DNA from 3 places in the Shewanella sp. S1-58-MNA-CIBAN-0166 genome. Region 2 is predicted to be linked to each of the others. Evidence: predicted binding sites of a transcription regulator. Region 2 holds the regulator's gene; each other region holds the start of a gene.

Region 1 (7,175 bases), on a different contig from region 2:
TTAATTGAAAAAGGCAGCAACATTGTTGAGCCATTAGCCATTGCCAGTGAATTTGGTATTATCACTCAAGACCGTGAATCAACTAAACTTTTACTCGCCGCCTCGCAGATAAACAATGCATCGCTAATATTATCTATTGCTGTTTTCGATGCCGAAAACCAACTCTTTGTCACTTCGCACTACCACAAAGATTTTGAAACGATGCGTTACAAACAAACGCTGGCAAACTTAATCGGTACAGAACATGAAACGATTGGCGATACCTTAGTCATTCGTGTGCCAATAATATCCCATACTGGGTTAGAACAAAAACATGTTGCCAGTATAAATCGTCAAAGTAACAGCGACATCGATAATAATGCCTCTACCAATGGTGTCGTTGCGCCAATTTACAATAATCAACAAGAGCGAATATTAGGCTACATATCAGTATTACTAAATAAAGAGAACGCCTTACTCGAACAACATCGAGCGGCTATAGCGGCGTTTATTATCGTATTAATCGGCGTGCAATTTAACCTATTTTTTACCTTCCGCTTAGTCAAACACGTGAACTACCCCATTACCGAAATGGTGCGAGTGGTAGCCAAAATTCGTGAAGGTAAACTCGACACTCGCCTAGAAGGCAATTTGATTGGGGAACTGGATCTACTCAAACGAGGGATCAACGCAATGGCAAGTTCATTGTCAGAATATCACGATGAAATGCAGCAAAATATTGATCAAGCAACCTCTGATTTACGCGAAACCCTCGAGCAGATTGAAATTCAAAACGTTGAGCTCGATATTGCCAAAAAACGCGCGCTTGAAGCGAGTCGGATAAAATCAGAATTCTTAGCCAACATGTCACACGAGTTACGTACGCCACTCAATGGTGTCATAGGATTTGCAAGACAGTTATTAAAAACACCACTGCATACTAGCCAGCTCGACTACATAAAAACCATTGAACGCAGTGCCAGTAACCTACTGGGTATTATTAACGATATTCTCGACTTCTCTAAACTGGAAGCCGGTAAAATGATATTAGAAAAAATGCCTTTTGCACTGCGAGAAACGCTAACTGAAACCCTGACTATTATAGCCGGTAGTGCACAAGAGAAAGGACTAGAACTGGTTATCGACATTGATGCTAATGTGCCAGAAAGTGTCAGTGGCGACGCGATGAGAGTCAGCCAGATTATTACTAACTTAGTTGGTAATGCTATTAAATTTACCGACAAAGGCAGTGTCATACTTAAAATACACTTAGTGGGTCAGGACGAAGATAACATTACCCTGCGCTGCGAAGTTATTGATACCGGTATTGGTATTGATGAGAGTCAGCAAGAATATTTATTCCAAGCATTTGGTCAAGCCGACTCATCCATTTCACGTCGCTTTGGAGGCACAGGATTGGGCTTAGTGATTACTAAACGCTTAATCAACCAGATGGGTGGCCAGATAGGCTTTACCTCGGCCCCCAATAAAGGTTCAAATTTCTGGTTTATTCTGCCACTTGGGATCAGTCAATTTGAAATTGGCGAAGTGTTGCCGGTTGATGCATTGCAACATAAATCAGTCTTATTATATGAACCACGGGAATTAACCCGCGATACATTAAATCGCCGCTTAGTGTCGTGGCAATTAATTATCACTAATGTGGCCAATCCAGAAAATCTCACCTCCGTGTTACAAACTAAAAACAGCAAATTTGATTACATCATCATGAGCTGCCATGGTTTTGCCGACAATGCGTCTTTTATCCATTTATTACAGCAAGCCAAACAACATACTGACTGCCTGATTTTATTACATGACTGTCTAGATCAAGACATGATAATCAATGTGCTAAAAGTCAACGCAGATGTGTTGCTCAGCACCCCAGTGAGCGATTTTACCCTAGCGCATCATTTAATATATCCACCAGTACCTTCTACTTTTGTCAGTTTACCTGAGCAAATAAATCTTGATGTAACACAACGCCTCAATGCATCAGTATTAGCCGTTGACGACAACATGGCCAATCTAAAGTTAATTGATACTTTGCTCAAAGAACTAGTCGACAATGTGGTGACCGTTAATAATGGCGCCGATGCGATTCAACAAGCTAAAAAACAAGCATTTGACCTAATCTTCATGGATATTCAAATGCCAGGAACCGACGGCATAACCGCAACCCAGCAAATACGTTCAGAATCACTCAACCGTAATACGCCGATTATTGCAGTAACGGCACATGCTATAGCCGAAGAACGTGAGAATATTTTAGCTAGCGGTATGGATGGTTTCCTACCTAAACCGATTGATGAATTATCACTAAAAAGCGTTATCAGCCGCTGGATAATTAAACCTCAATTTACTCATTTCGACACCCATGTTCTCAATTGGGATTTATGTTTAACCCAAGCAAACCAGAAAACCGATTTAGCCTTAGACATGTTAAAGATGTTAGTTAATTCATTACCTGAAACAACCGCAACTATCGATAAAGCATTAATAGCCAGAGATGCAGAGACACTGTTGCAGGCAGTGCATAAACTGCATGGTGCAACATGTTATTGCGGTGTACCGACAACACAAAAGCTCTGCCGGGATATTGAGTCAGCATTAAAGCATAAAATTGACATCGATGACCTAGAACCTGAAATACTAGAGTTACTTGATGAGTTAACTAAGGTAGAATCAGCTGCAAATCAAGTGATAAACCAGCTATCAGTGGATGTTCCCAATGACCAGTAAAACCGGTTTTTTTAAACGCCTAAAGGCATTGTCGTTACCTCAGAAGCAACTTTTTGCACTCGCACTGTGTCAAAGAATGCTCCCAAACTATCAATTATTTTCTGAAGTATGTGAATTTGGCCAACCGCAGGTATTAAGTACTGCGCTGGAGTTATTATGGCAAAGCCAATATGACAAAAAGCTTAAGTTCAATATTGATGTGCATTTACAGCGCCTCGATGAAAACACCCCTGATCCTAGCGAGTTTGAAGCCTATGGTGCTTATCCCGCCATGGATGCGGCTGTAGCCATTGCCACCTTAATGGGTGCGATAGATGGAAAAATTGAAGAAGATATTACTAACATCAGTAAGTTATCATCAAGTACTGTCGCCAATTATATTGAAGCTATTAGCGATGAATCATTAATGGATGAAGAACTCGATGAGTTTGTTTTTTCTCACCCAGTAATGGAACAAGAAAAAGAATTACAGGGCATGTTACTCGACATTGTCGAAGCTAATCCAGACATAACCAGCGAACTGGTTAAAGGTTTACGTAAAGATATTATCGAAGCCGGTGTGTCTAATATTGGTATTAGCCTGTAGCAAAAACTTGTAGCACGGATCGGTTACTGCCAATAAACGTCATTTAGCCTGAAATTATTCAGGCTTTTTATTAGGTGTCGCGCCATGAGAAGAATTTTTTATCAAGGTTTCACTTTCAGTAACACCAATGGTAAAACTGATAACTGGACGCTAGTGATTGGCAATCAAGTACGAGTGGGTTCGTTATTTGAGTTAAGGCGGCAAGTGCATTTTTTTTCTGAACTGGGAATATTACCTCCACCGAAAATATCAAAAGCAAATTTAGCCTTAAAATCTGACAAATAATCACTCGTTTAACTTTAGCCTAATTGCATCCGCCTATCGAAAAGCAGTAAAGTGACCTTATTATCATTTTGCTAAGGAATTGCGAGGGATGTCCAGTATTCTTACCCCGCTAATCGCTGTATTTATTATTATGCTGCTCGGCAGTATTGTTCAAAAAATGCGTCTGTTGCCAGCAGACACCGATTTGATCCTCAATCAGTTTGTTTATTACATTGCTTTCCCCGCTATATTATTGATTGTGCTAGCTGAAACGCGCATTGAAGACATTATTCAATGGGGCTTTATCGGTGGGTTTAGTCTGGCGATGATCATCACTTATGCTTTAGTGATTGTTGTATCACTAATTCGCACACCTAAAAAACAAGCAGTTGCCGCCATGCGCGCATTAAATGCTACGTTTGGTAATACCGCATTTATTGGCATTCCATTGCTGAGTTTATTATTCCCAGGTCATAAAATGGCATTAGTCGCTGCAGCGATTGCCAGCTTGTTGTCGGTGTTCATGTTTGCTTTTGCTTTAGTATCAATTGAGCTAGCCAGCCGTGATAAACAATCAACCGACCATGCCATCGTCATCATGGCTAATGCCCTGTATAAAAACCCAATCGTGGTTGGCAGTGTTATTGGCATCGGTTTATCAGCACTGCATATTACCTTACCGGATAGTTTGGCCTTAATGCTACATCAGGTGGGAAATACCTCTAGCCCATGTGCACTGTTTGCTATAGGAATGGTACTTGCCAAAGCATTACGACATCAATCTGGCACAAAAATGTTCAGTGTTGGTTTGATTGCGGAACTGAACTTAATCAATTTACTCAAGCTAATTATTCAACCTTTAATTGCCTTTGGTTTACTCAAACTGTTCGGCGTAGAAAAGGAATTACTGACCATGGGAGTCATTTTGGCAGCGTTACCGACAGCAGCAAGTGTGTACCTTTTGGCCGACCGCTACCAAATTAACGCCAATGTCAGCGCCCAAGGTATTTTATATGGCACATTAATCACTTTTATCAGTTTGCCGATAATAGAAACACTTTTAAAATCCATTGCTTAATGATCAATCAAATCTAGATGATAAAATAGTCAGCGATAATTATTCCTCAACCACTTTACTGTATATAAAATCAGTATATACTGTTTATCAATACAGTAGTTTGGTAGTTTCATTGACAGGAATTTATTATGCTTTGCCAACTCAGCATCAACAATTTTGCTATCGTGCGTTTTTTAGAGCTCGACTTTAAAGCCGGTATGACAAGCATCACCGGCGAAACAGGTGCAGGCAAATCGATTGCTATCGATGCGCTTGGGTTATGCCTTGGTAATCGAAGTGATGCCAACACTGTCAGGCCTGGAGCCTCCAAAACCGAAGTGAGTGCAAGGTTTACCCTTCATGATGTACCTTTAGCCAAACGCTGGCTTGAAGATAGCGATCTTGATGCTGAAGATGAGTGCATATTACGTCGAACTATTAACAGTGATGGCCGCTCAAGAGCCTACATTAATGGTAATCCTGTGCCCGTGACGCAATTAAAAGCCATCGGTCACCTATTGATTGGTATTCACGGCCAACATGCTCATCACGCAATGCTTAAAAGCGAGCATCAATTAAACCTACTCGACCACTATGCCAACCACAAAATACTGCTCGATAGCGTTAGCGCTAGCTATCAACGCTGCAAACAAGTGGAAAACGAGCTAAAGCATCTTGAACAAGCACAGCACGAACGTATTTCGCGTCAACAGCTACTGCAATATCAAGTAGAAGAGCTTAATGAGTTCAACTTAGGCTTGGAAGAATTTGATGAAATAGAACAAGAACACAAACGCTTAGCCAATGGCACAGATTTAATTGAACGTTGCCAAGCAGGTTTGCATTTATTGACCGAAAGTGATGAAGGCAATATAGAATCTCTGCTTAATAAAGTGGCCAGTATTGCTGATACGCTTCAAGGATATGATGAATCCCTTGCGCCTATCAGCACTATGATCAGCGATGCGTTAATTCAAGTACAAGAAAGCGCTAGCGAAATTGAAAGTTATTTAAGCAGTTTAGAGCTTGATCCAGAACATTTTGCCTATTTAGAAAAACGTCTTTCAACGGCAATGCAATTGGCGCGCAAACATCATGTGAGTGCTGATAAGCTGGCGCTACATCATCAAGCATTGATGAGTGAATTAGCCGAACTTGCTGACGACGAAACTAAATTAGATGGTATAAGACAACAACTTGAAGCCACCAGAAATGCCTACTTAACCAATGCACAAAAACTGAGTCAAAGTCGTAGCCGTTATGCTAAAGAATTGGACAAGCTAGTTACCCAGTCTATCCATGAGCTCAATATGCCTAAGGGTAAATTTACTATTCAGATTAATCATAATCCGGACAACATTTCAGTTAATGGCTGCGATAGCATTGAATTTATGGTGACCACAAACCCTGGGCAACCATTACAACCGATTTCTAAAGTGGCCTCTGGCGGTGAGTTATCGCGTATTGGATTAGGGATTCAAGTGATCACGGCTAAAAAAGTCGCCACTCCGACACTGATATTTGATGAAGTTGATGTGGGTATTTCTGGACCAACAGCATCAGTAGTCGGTCGTATGTTACGCAGCCTTGGCGAATCAACTCAAGTATTGTGTGTCACCCATTTGCCGCAAGTTGCAGGTAATGGTCATCAACATATGTTTGTGAATAAATTTAATAAAGGTGGCAACACCGAAACGACCATGCAGACGTTGGATAAAGACCAACGGGTGAATGAACTTGCGCGCTTATTAGGTGGTGATGTCATTACCGAAAATACCTTGGCGAATGCCCGTGAGTTGTTGCAATAATCGTTATGCACTTATAAAAAGCAAATCAATATGTTAACGTAAAGTTAAAATAGATTTACGGATAAATCATAATGATGAAAGTAATAAAGGGCTTGGGTATTTTTGTCGGGCTAATATGTAGCTTACTGGTATTTACCGTAGTCTGTTTAGTGGCCATTAATGCAACAGACAGAACAAAGTCACCTAACACTCTTTTAGTTGAAAACTGGCTAAAACAGCAACCTATCGACCCTAGCGTAAATGGCTATGAGTATGCAATTACTATCGTTGGCACCATAGGAGACGATAAAACAAATGATAAAAAACCATTAATCAGCTTCAGCGAGCAAGAAGTTGAGTTAACTGACAACTTTAAAACGGCTTGTTATCAAACGGATTTGATAATATGTAGTCAATTTATTAGCGATAATAGCGATAGTATTAGAAATGTCATTGACGCTCATAAAACCAATATACAACAATATAATACATTATTAGATATGCCTTATTGGCAAGAAGAACCACAGTCTTTAACCCCAAACAATCAAGCTCATTGGGGTCTGCTTTTTAAGTTAAGAGATGTTCGTCAGCTTGCTGCGATAATAAGTGTAGATACATCTGACAACAAACTTGACCAACAAGCTACAGTGGCATTTTTAAACAAAGATGCACATTTTTGGAATATGGTTTATCACTCATCTCGCTCAACACTCAATCATATGATTGCCGTTAACATGATCAAATATCAGCTTAATTTAGC
Region 2 (7,175 bases):
GATGAGGCCATGAACTGTTGTCATCTGATTAAAAAAGTTAGGTTCTACTAGCTGTAATCCAGGCTGAAATAATTCAGCTCGAATCACCATTGCCATCGCACCGCCAGTAAGAAACATAATGAAACTAAACCATAAATACAGCGAGCCGATATCTTTATGGTTAGTGGTGAGTAGCCAGCGCATTAGCCCCTTCGGAGCGCCGTGATGATGATCATCATGAGCGGTAGCCAGTGTATCGTGCGTTGTTGTGCTCATTGTTTTCCCCTACTGTCCATGGCTAGCGACATCGGCAGGTTGCACCGCTTCGCCAGAATTATTGCCCCACGCATTGCGCTCATAAGTAATCACAGCCGCCATCTTTTGCGGGCTAAGTTGACTACTAAATGCCTGCATTGCGGTACCTGGTTTTCCGTGCATAACGATATCGATATGTCCGCTAACCGGTCCAGTAACAACAGGGCTGCCAATAAGTGAAGGGAAAGCGCCTGGTAAACCAGCGCCAGTGGCTTGGTGACATGCAGCACATGTCGTAGCATAAACCTGCTCACCTTCAGCAATTAATTGCTCCAAGGTTAACGTGGGCAGATCCTCTGGTACAACAGCTTCTGCTACGGCTTCGACAGCTTGATTGGCTTTTTCGGTAACCGCATCGGTAATGTCAGTTGTCGTTGCTGCAATAGTATTTGCTGCATCGGTTACTGCTTTACTTGGTTCGGTGCTTGCCTCGTTACTGCCTAAAAAGTTTCCTATATCAGCAGCTTGAACTACATCACCGCTATTATTGCCCCACGCATTACGCTCAAAGGTAATGACTGCGGCAATTTCTTGGGCGCTAAGTTGCTTTGCAAAGGCTTGCATTGCAGTACCTGGTTTACCGTTTAAGACGATATTCAGGTGATCGTTAACAGGGCCTTTTATGATAGGGCTGCCAATTAATGATGGGAATACACCAGGAAGACCCGCACCATTGGGTTGATGACAAGCGGCGCACCTAGCAATATAGATTTGCTCACCTTGTGAGGTTAGCTCCTCAAGAGACAAGGTTTTAGACATTGATGCCGCAGCGGCTGTAGCTGCATTGCTTGCTAGTTTTTTTTGCTCTACTAACCAATTATCAAAATCGGCCTCCGATAATGCTTGCACCACAATCGGCATGAAACCATGGTCTTTACCGCATAGCTCGGCACATTGGCCGCGATACGTTCCAGGCTTATCAATACGAGTCCAGGCTTCGTTGATAAAGCCTGGATTGGCATCTTTTTTAACGGCAAACGCGGGCACCCACCATGAATGGATAACATCATCAGATGTCATCAAGAAGCGCACTTTTTGGTTAATGGGCAGTACTAATGGCTTATCGACTTCAAGGAGGTAATGCTCGCCTTTGGCCTCACTGCCATCAATTTGTGCTCTGGGAGTGGATAATGTGCTGTAAAATTCGATGTCTTTATCAAAATAGCTGTAATGCCACTTCCACTGCGACCCGGTAATTTTTATGGTGAGATCAGCATCACTGGGATCTTCCATAGCAATCAAGGTTTTGGTGGCTGGAATAGCCATGCCGATTAAGATGATGAAAGGGATGACGGTCCAAGCAATTTCCACTTTGGTACTTTCGTGAAAATTGGCCGCGACAGCGCCTTTTGATTTGCGGTGATAAATCATTGAGTAAATCATGATCCCAAACACCACTAACCCAATTGCACAACAGATGTAAAGAATCGTCATGTGGAGGTCATAAACCTTGCCACTGATATCTGTCACGCCTTGAGTCATGTTGAGGGGCATTTCTGATGCCCCAAGCGGAAGTGCTACAAACACCACCAGTAAACAATACAACCATTGCTTCACAAGACTACTCCTCTGCTAATTGCAAATAGCAACTACAAAGAAGAGTCACACAGTAATTCTCTGCTCTATGCAAACTCTTCGGTTCCCGAAAAAAGTTTGATGACCTCAAAGTACTTTGGTGGCTGTAAACATACGGTCTACGGTTTTATTGTTAGCTGTGCACCACGCTTGTACCTACTACTGAACTTATCAATTTTGATTTGGCTCATTTGTCTGAAAGTAATCTTGATTACTGCCATTCACGTCCAATTAAAGATAAAAAATGTTTCATCCTTGTTAACCACATTACTTGTAGATTAAACATTGATCAAGATCACTTTGTTGGCTAATAGGCTGAAAAAAGATGAAAAAAACCCCTGAATTCAATACAGGGCTTGGTAATGAAGGGTTCGTGCTTAGTGAAATGAGCAAAAATTACTTGTTCCATTTGTTAAAGTAGGGCTAACAAGTTGATGTTTGTGAGGTAAGTGAGCATTCACATCTTCAATTACCACCCCTAATGCACGTGCACTTTTGGCGACAATTTCTAAACGGCGACTATCGCGAGCATCAAGTGAGCTTGTCCAAGTTACTACTGCGCTCGATGTACCGCTAGTGAGCGCTTTCTCCATGGCCCATAATGTTTCGACTTCATCTTTGGTGTGCACCAGTAAAATGCGATCCATTCTTACACCAGCACTTGCCAGCATATGTTTATAGCCAATATGGGGCGGGCTAATTAATACAATCCATCTGCCTTGCTGGCTCAATATTGCCAACTGGCTGCACAATTGGCTCAGTTCAGCCTCACCTTGAGTGACAGTTTGTAATGTTTGAATGGTTTGGGTGCCATGCAGTTCTGTTTCAGTTAAATCTACCCATAAGCCCGGGTGGCGTGGCGCGATGCCCATTAGTTTGTTCATAACCAATCTCCATTACGGATAACGCCAACGGCAAGCCCTTCGATGGTTAGGCTTTGGCAACTTAAATCTACTTTTATCGGATTGTAATCTTCATTTTCGGCATGCAGATAAATCACATTACCTTTTTGTTCAAATCGTTTTACGGTGACGTCATCATCAACACGTGCCACAACAACCTGGCCATTACGTGCTTGCTGCATTTTATGTACAGCGAGTAAGTCACCTTCTAAAATGCCGATGTTTTTCATGCTGTCACCACGCACTCGCAATAAAAAATCTGCGGCGGGCTTAAACATGTTTGGATCGACTTGATAGTATTGCTCTACATGCTCTTGGGCCAAAATTGGTTCACCAGCAGCAACCTGTCCAATGAGTGGCAGACCGGTTTCAACCTGTTCTTCATGAGGTAAACGAATGCCTCTTGAGGTACCAGGCATGATCTCGATAAAGCCTTTTTTGGCTAATGCTTTTAAATGCTCTTCGGCGGCATTAGCACTTTTAAAGCCAAGACGATTCGCAATTTCAGCACGAGTGGGTGGCATACCTGTTTCGGCGATATTGTTTTTAATTAAGTCTAAAATTTCTGCTTGGCGCGGCGTTAACGGTCTCATGATAATTCCTGTCTTTTTATACAGTGACTGTCATTATATACAGTGTTTGTGTTCGCGCAAGTATTAACCAACTATTTTTTGTATTTTGTTGATTAAGTATCACTCAACAATATGTTTTAATTAACTATTACTAATGTTCTGTCTTATGTTATTTCTGATAGTGAGAGCTTAAACGTAAAGATAGATCGGTCTGATAGTGTAAGCAGGGTGGTTTCTGGTATCCTATACGACAATATTACAGTGGCTTATGTTGCGAAAATAACCATGTCAAAACCAGATTCAATATTTTTACGAGCATTAAGATGGATTCAAAAGTGGATGGTACAGACCATTGTGGTCCCTCACGATCCTTTTGATGACCTCAATATAGATCCAACTAAACCTTTGGTTTATTTAATGAAAACGGAATCTATTAGCGATATTGCCGCGTTGAGCGAAATCACCGAGGGCTTTGGTCTGCCCAGTCCTTATGAGCCATTACAGCTTGATGGCTTAACCGTGCCTCGTGTGGTCTGTTTAGAGGGCCGCAAACCACTATTTGGTAAACGTGAAAGTGGTGACAAATTCCTTAATTATTTTACCAGCTTATTGTCACTTCATAGTGAGAGCCCTGAATTAGATATACAGTTGGTTCCTGTTTGCCTTTATTGGGGACGTACCCCAGGTAAAGAAGAAGACAGCATGAAAGCTGCAGTATTTGAACGTGAAAACCCTACGTGGTTACGTAAATGGTTAATGATTTTATTTTTAGGACGCCATAATTTCGTCCAGTTTTCTAATGCATTATCGCTTCGTCATATGGCCGATGAACATGGTACTGATAAAAGAATTGCTCACAAATTGACCCGAGTCGCCCGTGTGCATTTCCGCCGTCAACGCAAAGTGATGACGGGGCCACAATTACCGAATCGACAAGCGTTGTTTGCCTCTTTATTAAAATCAGAATCTATCAAAAAAGCCATTGAAGAAGAGTCTGCAAATAAGAAAGTAACAGTCGAGAAAGCGCGTGAAACCGCCATTGAATACCTTGATGAAATTGCCGCCGACTATTCTGATAGTTTGGTGCGTATTGCCGAACGTTTCCTGACTTGGTTATGGAACAAATTATACAGTGGCATCAATATCAAAGGTGCCGAGCAAGTAAGACAGTTACATCATGATGGTCATGAAATTGTTTACGTTCCTTGTCATCGTAGCCATATGGATTACTTGCTACTGTCGTATATTTTGTATTATCAGGGCATGGTTCCGCCGCACATTGCTGCCGGTATTAACCTTAATTTTTGGCCAGCAGGGCCGATGTTCCGCCGTGGTGGGGCATTCTTTATCCGTCGTAGTTTTAATGGTAATAAACTTTATACCGCAGTATTTCGTGAATATTTAGATCAGTTATTTGCTAAGGGTTATGCGGTCGAGTATTTCACTGAAGGCGGTCGTTCGCGTACAGGACGTTTGTTAGCGCCTAAAACCGGTATGTTGGCTATGACAATTAACAGTGTGCTACGTGGGATAGAGCGCCCAGTAACCTTAGTACCCGTGTATTTAGGTTATGACCATGTGATGGAAGTGGCGACGTACCACAAAGAATTAAGCGGTAAGAAAAAGAAAAAAGAATCTGTATGGCAGGTATTTGGTGCTATTCGTAAGTTAGGCAATTTTGGCCAAGGTTATGTGAATTTTGGTGAGCCGATTAATTTACAACAGTTCTTAAATCAGCAGGCGCCAGAGTGGCGTGATGAGCTAGCTAAAGATCCTGACCAAAAACCCTCTTGGTTTACGCCCTCAGTTAATTTGTTAGCTAACCGCGTAATGACTAATATCAATGGAGCTGCCGCAGCCAGTTCAGTAACATTGACTAGTTTAGTGTTATTAGCGTCAGAGCAAAATGCGTTAGAAAGAAGCCAGTTAGAACGTCAGCTTGATTTGTATTTAGCCTTACTTAAAACAGTGCCTTATACCGATTACACCTCTGTGGCCGAAGGTAATGGCAAGTCAATTATTGATCACTGTCTGTCGTTAAATAAGTTTGTTAGTACCAAAGACCTTATTGGTGAAATTATTTCAGTTGATGAAAAAATTGCCATCACCATGAGTTATTACCGTAATAATATTATTCATTTGATGGCGTTGCCGTCATTAATTGCCAGTTGTTTAGTGCATTATGACGTGTGCGATCGCCAGCGAATTCATGGCATTGTAATGGACTTTTATCCATTACTTAAAGCCGAGCTATTTATGAGCATTGATGACGTGCCTCAACATGTGGATAGCATTTTAGATTTCATGGTTGAACAAGGTTTACTGACTGGTAGCGATCAGTTTGAGATAACGCCTCGTCATATTACCCAAGTGTTACTGCTTGCTGAAACTATCAGTGAAACGTTGCAACGTTATGCGATTATCTTCAATTTACTCGCAATAAAACCTGATCTTGAGCGCTCAGAACTGGAACGCGATAGCCATTTGTTAGCCCAACGATTAGGCGCGCTGCATGGCATTACCGCACCAGAATTTTATGACAAAAAATTATATAACACCCTGAGTGTGAAACTGAAAGAATTGGGTTATTTATGCAGCGACGAACATCGTGCTGAAGTGATCAGAATTCGTGATAACGCTAATAAATTACTCAGCTCTTTAGTAAGACAAACCATTGTTGATAGTGTGGAAGCGGAGCACGGACAATAATGGCTAATCATATGAATGCTGCCAAGCATCGTACCAGCGGTAAATCTGTATTGGGTGGGGCGATGATTATTGCCGGAACCACTGTGGGTGCGGGCATGTTTTCGTTACCCGTTGTTGGTGCTGGAATGTGGTTTGGCTATTCTATCGCGATGTTGCTCGGCGTTTGGTTTTGCATGCTAATGTCGGGTTTATTGTTATTAGAAGCCAATTTGCATTTTGAACCAGGCGACAGTTTTGACACCTTAACTCGGGTGACTCTTGGGCAGTTCTGGCGGGTGATTAACGGCGTTTCGATTGCGTTTGTGTTATATATTTTAACCTATGCTTACATCAGTGGTGGTGGTTCGATTGTGAATCACAGTCTGTCAGCATTGGGCGTGAGCCTACCCCAGAGTGTGGCCGGATTGGTGTTTGCGGTAGTCTTGGCTCTGGTGGTATTTATTAGTACTAAAGCGGTCGACCGTATCACCACAATCATGCTTGGTGGCATGGTGATTACTTTCTTTTTGGCTATCGGTAACTTACTAATCGACATTGATACCATAAAGCTAGTATCGCCTGATGGTGAATCGCGTTACCTGCCTTATTTACTTGCCGCTATCCCTTTTGGATTGGCCAGTTTTGGTTATCACGGTAATGTGCCAAGTTTAGTCAAATATTATGGTAAAGATGCCAAAACCATCGTTAAGGCGATTATTACCGGAACCACTATCGCATTGGTGATTTATATATGTTGGTTAGTGGCAACGATGGGTAATATTCAACGAAGCCAGTTTGCCGATATTATTGCTCAAGGTGGCAATATAGGTGTGTTAGTGGGTGCGTTGTCTGGGGTTATTGCCAGCCAATGGCTGGATAACATGTTAACCCTATTTGCTAATCTTGCCGTCGCCTCATCATTTTTAGGTGTGACACTAGGCTTGTTCGATTACCTTGCTGATTTATTTGGGTTTGACGACTCGCGCTCAGGACGAATTAAAACGGCAACGGTCACGTTTGTACCGCCAACAATCCTTGGTTTGTTATTTCCGAATGGATTTATTTTAGCGATTGGTTTTGCTGCGCTAGCTGCCACTATTTGGGCTGTTATTGTACCAGCGTTATTAGCCTATAAAGTAAGACA
Region 3 (7,175 bases), on a different contig from region 2:
CATACACCATCGCTCATACACCATCGCTCATACACCATCGCTCATACACCATCGCTCATACACCATCGCTCATACACCATCGCTCATACACCATCGCTCATACACCATCGCTCATACACCATCGCTCATACAACAAAGCTCATACAACAAAGCTCATACAACAAAGCTTACACAACATCGCTGACAGTAGGCTTGAGTGTTTAATCTGAATGTTGTGGTAATGATTTATCAATTTCCTTTGCCAACTGAGCCAATAAGTTGCTGTACGCGCTGACCAACTCCGTTGCCGTCGAACCTGCATTAGTGACCGCGATAAAATTTTTTTTTGCCAATGTTTGGTTTAATGGATTGTTTGTTAGCTCCCAGTTGGCATTGAGTCTGGCATTATTGCCATCTCGGTTGAGGGAAATAACCTTGATTTTAATGCTGTACAGGGGGCTGTTGTCTGTTTTCCAAGGAAATAACACTAGGTTACGACGGTTATCGCTTTGGCTGAGATTGATACTCATGACCCGGCTGATTCCTTGTTCAAGCGGTTCAGCCCAATAACTATTGGCAAATCGTTGCAGGTTACCATCGTCAAGTTGATACATCAGCTGTGTAAAATGTAAGTATTCGGCGACGTCAATTGGCCCTATACCAATGTCATACTCTAACGCAGTACTGCCCGACACTATTTGGTTGGGTATTGCAGTTAACACAAAGTACTGTTTTTCGGGAGAGCTTTGGCAGCCACTCACTAAACTCAATAGCAGTAAACCGATCCCCCAGTTAATGGTCCAAACTCCATATTTCCCCATGACATTATTCTCCTAAAGGTAGAGCTTTTTTACCGCGTATGATGGCCTCAGGTTGTTCATCTAAGGTTTCACTCAAGCTACGTAATGATCGAGCTGTGCGGCGGATTTCTTCCAAGGTATTGGTGAGTTCTATCAACAAGGGCGAGTTTTGGTCGAGTGTGTTACCTGCTTGGTTTGCAAGCTGATTCATGCTTAATAGTGTATTGCGTAATTCAGTTAAACTATGGTTCAGCGACTCAACGAGCTTGGGTTCATCATTATTTAATTGCACCAGTAAATTATCGAGTTTTAACAGTACTTCAAGCCCATTTTTACCTAACGCTGCTTGAGTGTTGTCCAAGTTAATCGCGGTGTTGTTAACTGCTTTGGCTGCATTATCAAAATTATCCAATGCTTGCTGTATTTTTCCGCTGGCAGCAATGTCACTGAGCTGCTGGGCTAAATTGTCGACATTGTTGACTAAACTTTTTAAGTTTAACGATTGCAGATCTTTGGACAACGATTCGAAATCAGTCGCGATGGTCGGCAATTCTAATAATTGGTCTTTTTCGCCATGGAATAACGGCGAGGTGTTGGGAAAAAAATCCAGTTCAACATATAGCAGTCCGGTGAGTAAACTCAGATAATTCAGCTGGGCGCGTAAGCCGTTATCGATGGCGTGTGAAAAAAACTCTTCACCTACTTGGATCCCCTTAATATTGATACGTTTCAACAATAAGTCGGCATGAACTGCAGCCGTGACACCCTGGCTACTGTCGTTAGGGAAATCGATACTAATATCGCTTATTTCACCTATTATGACCCCTTTTAATTTTACCGGTGCGCCTACCTGTAACCCTTGCACTGAACTGTTGAAAAACATCACTACAGGGGCTTTCTCTGCAAATATACGCCCCCCAGAAAAGAACAGTAATGCAATAAACACTAAGATAATAGCGCCAAAAATAAAGGCACCAATCGCAAGCGGAAGTCGTTGGCTTTTACTCATGATATCTCCGATTTTTCGGTACGATTGAGAAATTGACGAACCCTAGGCTGGCTACTGTGTATTTTTAATTCTCGTGGGTCACCACAATCGAGCATAGTATTGGTTTCATTATCCAAAAACACACAGCGAGTGCCGATTGACAATATGCTGGGCAGCTCGTGGGACACGATGATCACGGTAGAGTCTAGCGCCTGGCATATTTGCACGATCAATTGATCTAAACGCATCGAGCTAATAGGGTCTAAACCCGCAGAGGGTTCATCAAAAAATAACAATTGAGGGTCTAATGCCAGCGCCCGCGCTAATCCTGCGCGTTTGTGCATACCGCCACTTAACTCGGCAGGGTAAAACTTCTCGAAGCCCGCTAAGCCAACTAATGCTAGCTTATAGGCAACGGCTTCTGCAATTTGTCGCTCCGAAAGGTCGGTATAGAGCTGCAGGGGTAAAGCCACATTTTCGCCAAGCGACATGCTCGAAAACAATGCGCCTGTTTGGAAGGTAATCCCCCAATTTTTGAGCATTGCTACCTGCTCGGGTTCATCTGCTTCATAAAAGTTTTTGCCTTGATAGAGTACTTCGCCTTGTAGTGGCGTGAGTAATCCCACCATCGATTTGAGCAAGGTTGTTTTGCCACAACCACTGCCGCCAATGACAAAAAAGATATCATTCTTGTTAATGTCGAAGTTGAGTTTTTTTTGCACCTCGGTACTGCCGTAGCCGACTGATAGATTACGTACACTGATAAAGGCATCATCAACCATGGTTAGATCCCTAATTTATCGTATAAGATATTAAGCGCCGCATCGGAGACAACCAAAAAAACAATGGCCTTAACCACAGCGTGGGTCGTCGCTAAACCAACGGCATTCGAGTCACGTCCGCAAAGCAGTCCTGCTTGACAACCCGCAATAGCAATTAAAAACCCAAAAATTAAACTCTTTATTAAACCAGTGGAAATATCTACCCAATCAATCGCAACCTGGGTTTGCAAAATATATTGGGTATAACTCACGCCCATCCCGTTAGCAACTAACGCACCGCCAATCATGCCTATTACATCCGAATAAATACACATTAGTGGCATAATAAAAATTAATGCTAATAATCGCGGTAAAACCAGAAACTCCATGGTAGGAATACCCATGACTCGCAGCGCATCAATTTCTTCATTAACTTGCATGGTGCCTAACTGCGCCGCATAAGCGGCTCCCGTTCGGCCGGCCATAATAACGCCTGTCATTAGAGCACCCATTTCACGCACCATTCCGATAGCCACTAAATTAGCCACATATACCTGGGCGCCTAATTGACGCAGCTGTACCGAGCCTAAATAAGCCAAAATCATTCCCACTAGCAGACTAATTAAGGTGACAATCGCAAGCCCTTTAGGCCCAGCTTGTTCGATAAAAAAAACGATATCACTCCGGCGAGTTCTTGCTCTGCCAACCAACCAACGCCCGAGTGCCAAAGTGCAGTTACCGACAAATACTAATCCATCGTGTACTTGTAAGCCTTGGTTAATCAATCCTCGACGTAAGGTCGGCCACAGCCCGCCTAGGGCACCCTCATTAGTGGGTTGATAAACCGCAACATCGGTAGCGAGCAGCAGTAGTTGCTGCAACCCTTGAGGTGTTTGTTGAGTGTCTAGTGATAGTTTATGTTGCTCACACCAGCGAGATAATTGTAATAAGGCAATGGCGAGGCTTGAATCCCAATGAGACAACTCTGTGGTGATTAAAGTGACAGATTGGCAATTAGATGGCAGCTCAGCACAAATATCTGCGCCTAGCGGTGCTTGGCCTAATTGCCAATCACCAGCAAGGTTCAGTAAGCAGTTATCATCGTGCATGTCGATATGGAATGTTGCGAGTGTCATGCTAGACCCCCGAGCCAATATGAAATAAGTCTATTTGTTTGTTTAATAAATAGGTTAGCTTGATTTTTGATCCTGTTATCAGTGTAGACCAAGCTCATTGATTATATTTTGACCTTGGACATATTATTTCATCAATAATGAAGCTATCACTTTGATGTATTGACGCTTTGCTACATTGAAGATGCATTAGTTATGGACCGATGTAGTCGTGTAGAGGCAATAAAAACGGCGTTAACGATTGAACATAACCGCCGCTTGTCGCGGTTTAAAGCAAATAAACTTGCACTGACAAAATTTAACGCTAATATATACTGTTTATTTATACAGTATATATTTATACAGTGCTTATTTGTGTGCTGTTTATTTATACGGTTTGTATTTATACAGTACATATCATATTAGAGGTTGTCATATGCGCGTTATTCCCATTGCAGCCAGTGCCGGCATTACCGGTTTTGAATCTCCTGCAGCTGAGTATCTTCAGTTAGGCCTCAGCCTTGATGAGATATTAATCCAGCATCCAAGTTCTACTTTTATCGGCTTAGCCCAAGGTGAGTCGATGCAAGGTGTGGGAATATATGATGGTGACTTATTGATTGTCGATCGTCATGAAACGGCTAGAAATGGCGACGTGATAGTGGCTAATTTTAATGGTGAGTTTGTGTGTAAAATTCTCGACATGCATCGGCGAATGCTGATGTCATCTAATGAGCAACATTTACCTGTGACCATCTGTGACTATGATGACTTTAGTATTGAAGGTGTGGTGATTCGCTCAATTCGTTGTCATCGTCAAAGCCCACTGCTTATCAGCAAAAAAGGTTAGGTAACAATGTTTGCCTTAGTCGATGCCAATGCTTTTTATTGCAGTGCAGAACAGGTTTTTCGTCCTGACTGGCGCGGCAGACCGATTATTGTACTGAGCAATAACGATGGCTGTATTGTCGCGGCTAATCGGCAAGCAAAAGAGGCGGGTATTGAGAAGTTTTTGCCTTACTTTCAAGCTAAAGCATTATGTGCCCAGCGCAATGTCATTGTGTGTTCATCTAATTATGAATTGTATGCCGATTTATCGGCAAAGATGATGGCAATAATTGGTCGTTTTGCACCAGAGCAACATGTGTACTCCATCGATGAAAGCTTCCTGTCTTTTAAACATTGTTATCCCGCAATCAAATGCCTGCATAGCCAAGGTCAGTTAATTCGCCGTGCCGTTTGGAAAGAAGCCCGCCTGGCTGTTTGTGTGGGCATGGGCCAAACGTTAACCTTAGCTAAAATAGCCAATCACGCCGCTAAAAAAATACCGGGATACCAAGGTGTTTGCGTTATCGACACTGCGCAGCAACGTAATGACATTTTACGCCAGCTTGCCGTTAAAGAGGTGTGGGGGATTGGCAGGCGCATCAGTAAAAAGCTTGAATTGATGAATATTCGCAGCGCATACGATCTCGCCTCTATGCCACCGAGTCTAGCCAGAAAACAATTTAGTATTCAAATTGAACGCACCGTGCGAGAACTTAACGGCGAAGTGTGTAAACAATGGGATGAGGCTAGGGCAGATAAAAAACAAATTTTTTCCACTCGTAGTGTGGGTGAACGTATTTGCGATTTTGAATCGCTATTACAGGCATTGAGTAAACATGTTGGCATCGCAGCAAGTAAAGCTCGTCAACAAGGCTCACATTGCAAAACCATGTTGTTATTTGCCAGTAATTCGCCCCACGACGAGCGGCCTGTGAGTTATAAAGTTATTGTCCATTTTCCGTGTCCAACCAATTGCACCATTGAACTCACCAAAGCCATGACAGACGCCGCCCCGAGATTATTTAGCAATGGTGTTCGTTATTACAAAATTGGTGTAGGCCTGGTTGATTTAGCCAGCGAGAAACATTTTCAATTTGATTTATTTAATACCGCTAAGGTCAATTATGCCTTGATGGATACGCTTGACGGCATCAACCAACGATATGGCCGCGATACAGTGTTTCTGGCAGCACAAGGAATAGAACAAAAATGGGCCATGCGCCGTGATTTACTCACACCTCAATATTCAACCCAATGGAAATGCTTACCCAGCATTAAATGCTAAGGTTTTATATTACTAAGGTTTATTACTAAGGTTTATTATAACAGTGGTATTGCTCTGTCATAACACATGCAAGGTTGGGGCATTCAACTATGGCTAAACCTTAAAATGTGATTCAGCTCTGATTATCACTCTAATTAAATTGTTAATGTTGAATCGTACTCATCATATGGCCGACATAATGCGAAATACGCTGTTAAACATAGCAATGATAATTTCACTACTTGGACAATTACTTGTTCCAAGTTTTGCTATGTCTAATGAAATGGCCATGTCAGACATGCAGTCGAGTAGTATGCATCAATCAACGATGATGCAAAGTGACTGCGATACTAACGATGACTGTTGCTTAAACGATATGAGTCAATGCATTAGCCATTGTCATGCGGTCGCGAATGCATTTTTGTTATCAGCAACAAACCTCACCGATGCTCTACTAACGAGTGCCAAAGTGAGTTCGCCTTTATGGACATCAACCCCCACCATTCTAGTAAGCCAAAATCCACCTCCGATAGCTTAATTCTTTATTTTTATTAGTTACCCACATTAATTTATAAAGATTTTTGTTGCTTCAACTATAAGCATCAAAAACTATAAGTATCAAAAGTTAACGGAGTTTATTATGAAAAAATTCATTGCGATCACACTATTATCTTTAGCCAGCTCAGCAGTAATGGCTGCCACTATTTCATTACCTGACTATTTAATCTTTACTGCGGTCGATGGCAAATCGACATCAAATAAAAGTGAAATGGAGGTGTCTCCTGGTCAACATTTAATAGAATTACAGTTTTATGATGTGTTTTCATCAGGAGCAGATGATACGAATTTTATTAAGTCCGATGCGTTATATTGGAGTCTACATCTAACCAAAGATGAAGATATTCACGTGCGTAGCAAAGAGATTTTCTCTTCAACCAATGCAAAGAAATTTATTGCATCACCGGTGATAACCTTAGACCGCGCCAGCGTAAAAGGTGAAGACGTCAAATTAGTTAATCACGAAGAGTTAATGGCTATTATCATGAAACAACACAGTCAAATGATGCAACAATAGTAAAATTGATAGGGCGCTTACATAGCGCTCTATCGTTATCTACATCCTCGCACGCCTTCTGACAGGTAAAATACTTGTCATCATAAATAATGTCACGCGTCACAAAACTCAAACCAGAATCGAAATTATTATTGGCATATGCTATTAATAAGTGTATATATTGCATATGCCAATTACTATTATTCGATTAATTTAAGCAGATAATGCCAAGTCTCCAAAAATAAACGAACATTCTAGGACGCTCTCGGCAAAAGCTGTTTTAAGCCCAGTGGCATGTCGATAAACCAAGTTGGAACAACTGCGTTTAATCGATTTGTTAAAAATGCACATGAGGAGACATGATGATTACTGCCATACCTATGAAAGAC

The links. Region 2 encodes LexA, which represses DNA repair genes until DNA is damaged. Its sites were predicted from a motif close to TACTGTATNNNNATACAGTA; they were not measured.
Region 1: recN (DNA repair protein RecN) is a predicted target of LexA. The motif match lies at 4,728-4,747, and genes of this name have one in related genera.
Region 3: AAEY99_RS16235 (LexA family protein) is a predicted target of LexA. The motif match lies at 3,974-3,993, and genes of this name have one in related genera.

The regions. Positions count from the first base shown of each region.
Region 1 covers NZ_JBEOPN010000004.1:24,373-31,547, forward strand. Annotated here, with positions in the region: gene barA (two-component sensor histidine kinase BarA) at 1-2,721, shown strand, start outside; gene AAEY99_RS03975 (YjaG family protein) at 2,711-3,307, shown strand; gene AAEY99_RS03980 (DUF3319 domain-containing protein) at 3,392-3,592, shown strand; gene AAEY99_RS03985 (AEC family transporter) at 3,681-4,649, shown strand; gene recN (DNA repair protein RecN) at 4,778-6,436, shown strand; gene AAEY99_RS03995 (hypothetical protein) at 6,508-7,175, shown strand, end outside.
Region 2 covers NZ_JBEOPN010000001.1:228,392-235,566, reverse strand. Annotated here, with positions in the region: gene ctaD (cytochrome c oxidase subunit I) at 1-255, opposite strand, end outside; gene coxB (cytochrome c oxidase subunit II) at 265-1,851, opposite strand; gene AAEY99_RS01075 (cell division inhibitor SulA) at 2,247-2,753, opposite strand; gene lexA (transcriptional repressor LexA) at 2,750-3,364, opposite strand; gene plsB (glycerol-3-phosphate 1-O-acyltransferase PlsB) at 3,629-6,052, shown strand; gene mtr (tryptophan permease) at 6,052-7,175, shown strand, end outside.
Region 3 covers NZ_JBEOPN010000028.1:58,158-65,332, reverse strand. Annotated here, with positions in the region: partial or broken gene AAEY99_RS16260 (hypothetical protein) at 1-204, shown strand, start outside; gene AAEY99_RS16255 (PqiC family protein) at 201-800, opposite strand; gene AAEY99_RS16250 (MlaD family protein) at 805-1,788, opposite strand; gene AAEY99_RS16245 (ABC transporter ATP-binding protein) at 1,785-2,549, opposite strand; gene AAEY99_RS16240 (MlaE family ABC transporter permease) at 2,552-3,664, opposite strand; gene AAEY99_RS16235 (LexA family protein) at 4,077-4,490, shown strand; gene AAEY99_RS16230 (Y-family DNA polymerase) at 4,497-5,753, shown strand; gene AAEY99_RS16225 (hypothetical protein) at 5,932-6,270, shown strand; gene AAEY99_RS16220 (DUF2057 family protein) at 6,373-6,807, shown strand; gene AAEY99_RS16215 (NifB/NifX family molybdenum-iron cluster-binding protein) at 7,146-7,175, shown strand, end outside.